Linked DNA regions of Undibacterium parvum. The main gene of each other region encodes a partner of the protein of the gene in region 2 in a complex. Links are inferred from orthologs where the notes say so. Each region holds a gene or a part of one and is shown on either strand. Other genes may lie near its edges.

Evidence for each region.
Region 1: the proteins of tsaD (region 2) and tsaB are in contact, whole or in part, in a solved structure (PDB 4WQ4), measured with the Escherichia coli proteins. The link is inferred for Undibacterium parvum from one-to-one orthologs.
Region 3: the proteins of tsaD (region 2) and tsaE are in contact, whole or in part, in a crystal structure (PDB 6N9A), measured with the Thermotoga maritima proteins. The link is inferred for Undibacterium parvum from one-to-one orthologs. Residues at the interface, in WP_004082750.1 of Thermotoga maritima: Cys10, Asp11, Arg49, His50, Leu82, Gly84, Gly135, Gly136, Glu154, Thr155, Leu156, Asp157, Asp158, Ser159, Glu162, Asp165, Lys166, Arg169, Leu170, Tyr175, Lys213, Thr214, Leu217, Tyr218, Gln221, Arg222, Asn324; in WP_004082108.1 of Thermotoga maritima: Leu37, Gly38, Lys46, Lys57, Val59, Lys60, Ser61, Thr63, Phe64, Thr65, Leu66, Met67, Val69, Pro71, Tyr82, Arg83, Leu84, Asp86, Asp88, Phe89, Asp93, Ile128, Asp130, Glu131, Arg134.

The regions. Positions count from the first base shown.
Region 1 is NZ_CP034464.1:4,415,319-4,418,362, forward strand. Bases 65-2,949 are described here. They hold tsaB (tRNA (adenosine(37)-N6)-threonylcarbamoyltransferase complex dimerization subunit type 1 TsaB), read left to right. Parts: upstream 65-1,106; coding sequence 1,107-1,793; downstream 1,794-2,949. Other genes in these bases: EJN92_RS19285 (FimV/HubP-related protein), read left to right, coding at 65-535; EJN92_RS19290 (thioredoxin family protein), read right to left, coding at 578-1,009; rimI (ribosomal protein S18-alanine N-acetyltransferase), read left to right, coding at 1,790-2,242; EJN92_RS19305 (uracil-DNA glycosylase family protein), read left to right, coding at 2,260-2,949. Also shown: more of EJN92_RS19285, read left to right, coding at 1-64; more of EJN92_RS19305, read left to right, coding at 2,950-3,044. UniProt on the Escherichia coli protein: Required for the formation of a threonylcarbamoyl group on adenosine at position 37 (t(6)A37) in tRNAs that read codons beginning with adenine.
Region 2 is NZ_CP034464.1:3,426,065-3,429,046, reverse strand. What follows is about bases 93-2,915. They hold tsaD (tRNA (adenosine(37)-N6)-threonylcarbamoyltransferase complex transferase subunit TsaD), read left to right. Parts: upstream 93-902; coding sequence 903-1,928; downstream 1,929-2,915. Other genes in these bases: EJN92_RS14970 (ABC transporter substrate-binding protein), read right to left, coding at 2,016-2,915; EJN92_RS14980 (ANTAR domain-containing response regulator), read right to left, coding at 115-747. Outside these bases: more of EJN92_RS14970, read right to left, coding at 2,916-2,982.
Region 3 is NZ_CP034464.1:798,594-801,556, forward strand. The notes cover bases 133-2,936. They hold tsaE (tRNA (adenosine(37)-N6)-threonylcarbamoyltransferase complex ATPase subunit type 1 TsaE), read left to right. Parts: upstream 133-1,195; coding sequence 1,196-1,678; downstream 1,679-2,936. Other genes in these bases: EJN92_RS03475 (TonB-dependent receptor), read right to left, coding at 133-463; EJN92_RS03485 (N-acetylmuramoyl-L-alanine amidase), read left to right, coding at 1,642-2,936. Also shown: more of EJN92_RS03475, read right to left, coding at 1-132; more of EJN92_RS03485, read left to right, coding at 2,937-2,963. UniProt on the Escherichia coli protein: Required for the formation of a threonylcarbamoyl group on adenosine at position 37 (t(6)A37) in tRNAs that read codons beginning with adenine.

The DNA.
Region 1 (3,044 bases), 990 kb from region 2 along the record:
GTTCACCAATGGCTTGCCCGAGGCTGTTCAGGACGATGTTGCGCTCGCTAAATCGGCAAGTGCTTCTGAAAGTAATAGAGCAATACCTAAACAGACCGCTGAGCATGATGCCAATACCTATCAATACGGTGGGCGCTATGATGGTTTTTCGAATGATAGATATGTAGCGCAAAAGATCCAATCTGAAAACGGTTTGCCTAGAGTCACGGAAGAGTTGAGTTTGGATGAGCCCAAGCTTTTCATGCCTGACGAGGAGCAAAGCACAGCGCCAGCTAGTAGCAAGATCGGTCTGGAAGCGATACGGGATTTAACGCAAGTCTCCGGTGCCGGATTGAACAAGCATTTTCAAGCGGAAACGGGAATACATATTATGTCGCCCATGGCGGTCAAACTAAATTTAGGAATTGCCTACCAGGATATTGGTGATTTCGAGGGTGCAAATTTACTGAGGGAAGAAATTATTAAAGAGGGGACGCCTGAGCAGGCAGATCTGGCAAAATTATTACTCTCATCCAAGGCTGCAAAGGATGCCTAATCTGCGATTTCTCCGGCCTGGTGTATCAGCTAAAATTTTAAGTTAATCACTGTTGAGTATGAGTTGGCGCAGATTCCAAGTAGCTGGTACATCTTGCGTTAAGGATGGATTGTGCATCTTGATCCCTTGTTCTAATTGGTTTTTCAAGCCATCTTCAAATGACATGAGTAGCCTATGCACTTGCCCGGCATCCGGCAGCATGGTGCCGAAGAAGATAATATTTTCTTCATGCTGAATTAAGATGGTGGGGAAGTTCTCTATATCTACCGCATCGACCAGATCGGCCTGATCCTCTATATCTATCCATGCAAAGCACTTATCTGGATGCTGCAATTGAAGTAAATCGAATTGCTGGCGATAGGCGCCACAAGTATCGCACCAGGCAGCGCATAAGCAGGCAACCAACCAGTTCTTGTTTTGTAAATTCGCCTTGATCACGGAAAGATCGGCCGTGTTTTCTTGAAATTTTTCCATATACTATTTTAACCTAACACTTCGCCCTTCAGTAGCTCTGCATAAGTTTGTCTCTGCAAGTACGCGTAAGGGGGGCTTGGCGCGGTAAAATACGTCTATGACTACATTACTTGCTATTGAAACTTCTACCGAACTCGCCTCTGTTGCCCTGCTAAACAAGGGCGAATTATCTATTCGTGAGCTAACTGGGGTGCAGACCCATTCGCAAGGCGTACTTCCTGCGATACAAGAACTGCTAAATGCTGCCGGTTTAAGCTTAAGCCAATGTCAGGCAATTGCTTTTGGTTGTGGTCCCGGCGCCTTTACTGGTGTTAGAACCACTTGCGGCATCGTGCAAGGCTTGGCATATGGCTCGGATTTACCGATATTGCCGATCATCAGCCTGCAAGCCATGGCGCAAGCGGCACGTGAGCAGAACAGTGACGCTGACTTTGTCTGTGTGTTAGATGCGCGTATGGCTGAAGTGTATTGGGCTCATTATCGTCTGCGTAATCAAGCTTGGGAACTGGTCAGTGAGCCTGCCTTGTCAGCGCTAGAGCTCGCGCTCGCCTATGCGGACGCACACGCGAGTGTCTTGGTGCTGGGGAATGGATTAACAGCTCCAGCTGAGACTGGCAGTATGAAGATCGTATTTAAAATGCCGCACGCTGCGCAAGTGGCGCAATTGGCTGCGGTGGACTTTTCGGATGGCAAGCAAGTTGCACCGGAAATGGCGCAGCCTGTGTATTTGAGAAACAAAATAGCCCTGACGACGATAGAACGCATGCAGTTAAAAAATTCATGAGTACAGCTCAATTTTATCGCCTGAGTTTTGCTGATGTTGATCGCGTATTAGAGATAGAACAGCAGCTGTATAGCCATCCATGGACACGCGGAAACTTCCATGACTCTTTGTATAATTCGCACGAGATGGTTGGTTTGCAGGATGCGAGTAATAATTTGATCGCTTACTATGTACTGATGCCGGTAGTCGACGAAATGCATTTGCTAAATTTTGCTATTTCCACTCAGTACCAGGGTTTAGGCTACGCCCGCAGCGTATTGGATCATCTGTGCGCCAGTGCCCGCGAACAAAAGTTTATTTCTGTATTGCTGGAAGTTAGGCTGAGCAATCTGCGCGCCATCAGTGTGTACACGCAGTACGGTTTTTCAGAAATAGGGCGACGCAAAGCCTATTACCCGGTTGCCGATAATATGCGTGAAGATGCGATCGTGATGCGCATGGAACTTTGAATGAATTCGACACTATGATGAATGACAAACGAGATTTTCTGCTCAGTGAGATGAGCTTAGGTCCGCTCTGGAAGTTGCGTCACGATGCGCCGATTCCAGTGCAGGGCGCTAGCGCTGTAGAACCGCCAGTCACACCAGTCACACCAGTCAACTCGGAGCCAGCGCCTGCGCCGCTTCAAAATGAAGATGAAACGGCGGCTTTCGCGCTCTTCTTGAACGAGGAAGCTCATCAAGATACGACTGAGCGCACTGAGTCGGCCGATAACGCTGTGCCGGTCGGGGTGGCGGATTTGCTGCCGGTGTTGGGCTTGCCTGATTTGCCTGAGATCGAAACACCGCAAGAACTCGCAACAAGCCCAGTCCCAAAGTCTGAACTTGATGCCGGCTTAGACTTGGCCTGGAGTAGCAGCGCCGCCGGTGAGGATCATGGCGTCTCCGCACAAGGCTCGGTCTCAAACGGCCAACTGATAGAGCACGCGGCTTGCCTGTGTGGTTTGTCAGAAAAGCCGGAGCAAGCTCTGTTCCGGGCTGACCGTGCCAAACCAGATTATCTATTCGTGTATTGCGATGCGGCCGGGGGCGCGCGTAGACATCAAGCGGCCGCTAGCGCCCAAGCGCTATTTGAGAATATGTTACTGGCGATGGGCGTGCAAAGGGGCGCAAAAGCGTATCTGAGTAATGTTTTGATTGCAGCACCGGAGCTGCCGCGCGGCAAAGAGGTGACGGCCTTGGCAGCTGAATATTCGCTATGCCTGCCATGCTTGCGTAGGCAGATAAAATTGATGCAGCCATCCGTGCTGGT
Region 2 (2,982 bases):
AGTTTTCTTTCATCAGTGCGGCCTCAGCAGTGACAGCTTAAAACCGCCCAAGCATCCCCAATACAGAGAAAAAACCGCACCGTTATGACGCAGCGCACCATTACAGTTCAAAATCTATGCGCCCAACAAATCTGCCACATCCAGCACCCGTTGCGCCAGATCGGCCAACTTCAGATTTTTTTCCATCGCCTGTTTGCGTAACCTTTGGTAGGCATCGTTTTCTGATAGCTGATGGCGCTCCATCAGCAAACCCTTGGCGCGCTCTATGGTTTTGCGCTCGGCCAACTTAGCCTTGGTATCCGATAATTCGGAACGCAGTTTTTGGTCGGCATTAAAACGCGCCATCGCCACATCCAGCACAGGTTTGATACGCTCGGTCTGCAAACCTGCCACCACATAGGCCGAGACCCCTGCCTCCATGGCTGCAGCCATATTGCTTTGATCACTGTCTTCCGTGAACAAAACGATAGGGCGTGGTGCATCGCGGGTCGCTAACACCATGTGCTCGAGAACATCACGCGCATCCGATTCGGCATCGATGATGATCATGTCGGGCTGCAATTGCGCAATGCGCTCGGTCATGTAGAGATCGCCAGGCAGTACCGCAATGATGTTGTAGCCAGCCTGCAGCAAGCCTATGCGTAAGGCGCGCGAGCGTGCCAGTTGCGCCTGCACATGGCTCTCCTGCTCATTTTCGACCGGGATAACGGTATTCACGACCACGATCCGTAAACTAGCTGCTTTCATATTTTGATACTCTAGAGTGCTGCTGATTGGCTGGTTAAGACCTATAATCTGTCTTTTACGGATACTTACTTCAACTAAGTAAGCAAAATCCGCACCAGATCAAGCTCAGAGGGCTTGTCGCTTTTGCAAAACATCTAAATAAGAAACCATTTTTAATGATAGTTCTCGGTATTGAATCCTCCTGCGATGAAACCGGCTTGGCCTTGTACGACACTGAACACGGCTTGCTGGCGCATGCGCTGCACTCGCAGATCGCCATGCATCAGGAATACGGCGGCGTCGTGCCTGAGCTCGCCTCACGCGACCATATACGGCGCGCCCTGCCCTTATTGACCGAAGTATTAACCCAGGCCAAGCTGGACAAACATCAGATCGACGCCATCGCCTACACCCAAGGCCCGGGGCTGGCCGGTGCCTTGCTGGTCGGGGCCTCGGTAGCCTGCGGCCTGGCGCTGGCATTAGATAAACCGGTCATAGGCATCCATCATCTGGAAGGGCACTTACTGTCCCCCTTGTTAGCGAGCCAGCCACCGCAATTCCCCTTCATCGCCTTACTGGTATCGGGCGGTCATACGCAATTGATGCGTGTGGATGGCGTAGGACAGTACAAATTACTCGGTGAAACGCTAGATGATGCGGCCGGCGAAGCCTTCGATAAATCGGCCAAACTGCTGGGTTTAACTTATCCCGGTGGGCCGGCGATTTCGCGTCTGGCCGAGTTTGGCGACCCCGCGGCGTATAAATTGCCACGTCCTATGTTGCACTCGAAAGACCTCAATTTTAGTTTTTCGGGTCTCAAAACTGCCGTATTAACGGTGGTAAAAAACCATAACACCGACATCTGCGAGCAAGACAAGGCCAATATCGCGCGTGGCTTTGTCGATGCTCTGGTCGACGTGCTGGTCGCCAAATCCATGACGGCACTCAAAGAACAAGGCTTAAAGCGTTTGGTGATCGCCGGTGGCGTCGGTGCCAATCAGCAATTGCGCACCGCCTTAAATGCCGCTGCCGCCAAGCGTCGTTATCAGGTGTTTTACCCCGAGCTGGAATTTTGTACCGACAACGGCGCCATGATCGCCTTTGCCGGTGCCATGCGCCTGCAACAAAATCCTGCGCTGGCAACGCGCGAGTATGGTTTTAATGTCAGACCGCGCTGGCCGCTGCATGAGTTGCAGACTTAGTTGCAGACTTAATGGCGGACTTAATGGTGATTTAAGACGTAAAAAAACGCAGAACTTGTTCTGCGTTTTTTATTTGGCGTTTCAAACTTAATGCATGAACTTACCGTCTTTACCGATCACGCTCAAATCGACATAGGTCGATGCGCTGTGATTACTGCTACTAAACTTCACCTGAAATCCGCCGGCGTTATAAGAATTCATCGATTCCAGCGCGCGTATCAAGCCATCCCGCGTTAAGCCACCACCGGCGCGTTTCAAACCTTCAACCATCACCTTGGCGGCGATAAAGCCTTCCAGACTGACATAGCCGACTTCACGGCCCGGCTTATTTGCATACAGATTTTTATATTCCTTCACCACTGCAGTGATGTCTTCCCAGGGAGCTGGCATGACTTGTGAAATCATCACGCCACGACCGTCTTTTCCCAGCTCTTTCGAGAGCGCCTGGCTGCCGACAAAGGAGATATTCCAAAACACCGGAGCGGCACTGGTATCCTTAATCATTTCCTTAATAAAAGCCGCACACGAAGTGTAGGCAGAGATCATGATCACCGCTTGCGGCTTTGCTAGCTTTAATTTGGCAACAGCGGCCGTCACATCGACGCTATTGCGCTCCACCGTCGCCAGACCAACCACTTCTATATTGCGTTTTTTCAGGGCACGGGTGACGCCTTCCAATCCGGCCTTGCCATACGCATCGTTTTGATAAAACACGGCAATGCGCTTGAGTGAAAGCGTCGTACTATGATCGACAATTTTTTCTGTCTCTTCAAAATAACTGGCACGGATATGAAAGACATTGCGGTTAAAAGGCTCACGTAGTGATTGCGCACCGGTAAATGGTGCAAAGAAAGGAATTTCTTCTTTATTCACCAGCGGCATGGCAGCATTCGAAGTCGGCGTGCCTACGTAACCGAATAAGGCAAACGCGCCTTCTTTTTCGATCAATTGCTTGGTGTTGGCGGCGGCTCTATCGGCTTCGTAGCCATCGTCCAATGTTTTCAATACGATCTGACGCCCGTTGACACCACCTTGCGCATTGATATGATCAAAA
Region 3 (2,963 bases), 2.6 Mb from region 2 along the record:
ACTGATCAAATTCTACACTGCGATTATCACCAGTACTAACTTGCTCGCGACCGTTCAATAATGTGGTTGCAAAATCAGGCGACAAACCACGCACGCTGATCACCTGGGCACGACCACCAACACGCTGCGCAGCCAAACCAGGCAAACGAGCGATAGACTCAGCGATACTTGTATCTGGCAACTTACCGATATCTTCGGCAGAAACCGCTTCAACGATAGAGTTGGAATTTTTCTTTACCGAGATAGCTGCCTCAATACCGCGACGAATACCGGTCACAACCACAACATTTTCTACTGCTCCAGCATCATTTTTGACGGCTTCGGCTTGCTGCGCGAATGCAGTACCGGTGGCTGTTGACAGCAAGACCGCGCATCCGGCAGCGATCGGTGTCATCCGCAAAACTAGAGCATTCAAACCAGATAAGCGCTTCTGCTGCGCCTGCTTATTTTCTAAATGTTTCATTCATCTCTCCAATTTATTTTTATATAAATGCTTATACCAGGGATAGTGCGCGACCTTGGCAACTTACCCAACGCCATCAGAACTTAATTCATTTCACTGAACTTAGAATTAAATATCTAAACCAGAGTTTGTACTAAAACTAAATTTAGTGTCAATCAATAAGAGCTAAAAAAATCACATTAATTAGCAATTTTATCGAAACATACACTATACATGTCTCACAAAAGCCACGATTTCACTCAAAACGCTATGTAGTCAAACTACACAACATTAAAAATAATATCAAAGTATAACCAGATTTTTCAAAGCGCTTGCATTATCAATTGGCGAAAAATCCAAAGCGCTTTAATTTTTTCACGAAAATTTGTAGTGCGTCTCGCAACGTACTCAATTGAATGCTTTAGCTAAGCGCCACTACTTAAGCATAAGCTCAAACACCGGGAAATATTTCACTTACTTGCCGTCACAAGCGAGTCACAAGCGAGTCACAAACTAATCTCAAGCAGAGCTACCGCTGTATTTGCCAACCACGTGAGTTTAAAAAACTCAGAATTGCCCACACAAAATTCATCCATCTACAGGCAATCCCCAAAAAAAAATTAACCATCAAAATGCGGGTTTAGACTTGATCTATTTGATGGGTGCAGCAAACCTTGGCAAGCGAAATTAGGATATATAAATCCAGACATTCGCCTTACAATATCGCCAGATCTAGGTAAAAAAAGGAATGCAGTGTCTTACAAAACGATATTGGCCGACGAAGCCGCCACCCAAGCATTAGGAAAAAGTTTAGCGCCTTGCTTACTGCCGGGACTGAGCATCCATCTACATGGAGACTTGGGAGCGGGCAAAACCGCTTTGACGCGCGCCATCTTACATGCGGCGGGTCATCAAGGGCACGTCAAGAGTCCAACCTATACACTAGTCGAACCCTATCAGATCAGCATCAAACAACGGGCCGTGACGCTACTTCATTTTGATCTCTATCGCATGCTCAGCCCGGAAGAATTTTTGGAAGCGGGATTTCGCGAAGAGTTCAACGATAACAATATTTGCATCGTCGAGTGGTCGGAAAAGGCCGCAGGCATACTCCCGCCGCCCGATCTACATATTTTTTTAAGCATCGCAGGCCATGGACGTAAGGTAGAATTGCAAGCCTTGTCCGACAAAGGTAATGAATGTCTAGCACTACTGCGCTTCGCACCCAATCTGTAACTGCAAAAACACGTCGCACGCTGCTGAAAGCGACGAGTACTTTACTCATTTCAGTACTAGTTCCATCACTGGCCAGAGCGGCACAAATACTGGCGGTGCGGGTCTGGCCGGCCAGTGATTACACCCGCGTCACGCTAGAGAACGATAGCGAACTCAAGACCAGCCATTTCACGGTAAAAGATCCGGAACGATTGGTGGTTGACATAGAAGGCCTGGAACTAAACCCCACCTTAAAACAACTGGTGGCGAAAATTCAAGCGAACGACCCGTATATCAAGCAAGTACGGGTCGGGCAAAATCGTCCGAATGTGGTCAGGTTGGTATTTGACTTAAAAGAAGAAGTTAGCCCTCAAGTATTTAGCTTGCAACCTGTCGGTAGCTATAAGCATAGACTGGTATTCGATCTGTACCCGGCTAATCCACCCGACCCGATTGCCGCCCTGATAGAAAAAGGCGACTGGCACAAAATTACTGAGAAAGAATTCCCCTTAGCTAAAGTCGATCCAAAAATTGCCTCGCTACCAGAAATACAGCCCCAGGCCTCTGCCCCAGATGCAGATAAGAGTCACTCCAAAGCACCGGCTTTAATACGCATGATCACGATTGCAATTGACCCTGGCCACGGCGGTGAAGACCCTGGCGCCTTAGGGCATGGTGGCAGTCGCGAAAAAGACGTGGTACTCGCAATCGCCAAGCGATTAAAAGAAAAAATTGAGCAGCAGCCAAATATGCGGGTGATGCTAACGCGCGACGCCGATTATTTTGTGCCGCTTAATATCCGAGTGCAAAAAGCCAGGAATGTACAAGCTGATCTGTTTATGTCAATACACGCTGACGCCTTTGTAGAATCCAGTGCGCGTGGCTCTTCGGTCTTCGTCTTATCCGACAAGGGTGCCAGCTCAACCGCAGCGCGTTGGCTGGCGAATAAAGAAAATGCGGCCGACTTGATCGGCGGCGTAAATCTAAAGAGCCACGACAAGCAACTCGCTAGTGTCTTACTCGATTTATCCACCACGGCACAGATCAACGACAGCCTCAAGCTGGGCAAAGTGGTCTTGAGTGAAATTGGCGGCATCAATCGCCTGCACAAAGGATCAGTTGAGCAGGCTGGGTTTGCGGTATTAAAAGCGCCGGATATCCCCAGTATTTTGATAGAAACCGCCTTCATCTCCAACCCTGAAGAAGAGGCTAGGTTAACTGACGAGAGTTATCAGGACAAGATGGCCGATGCCATCGTCAAGGGTATTAAAAAATATTTTTCCAAAAATCCACCACTGGCAAAAAA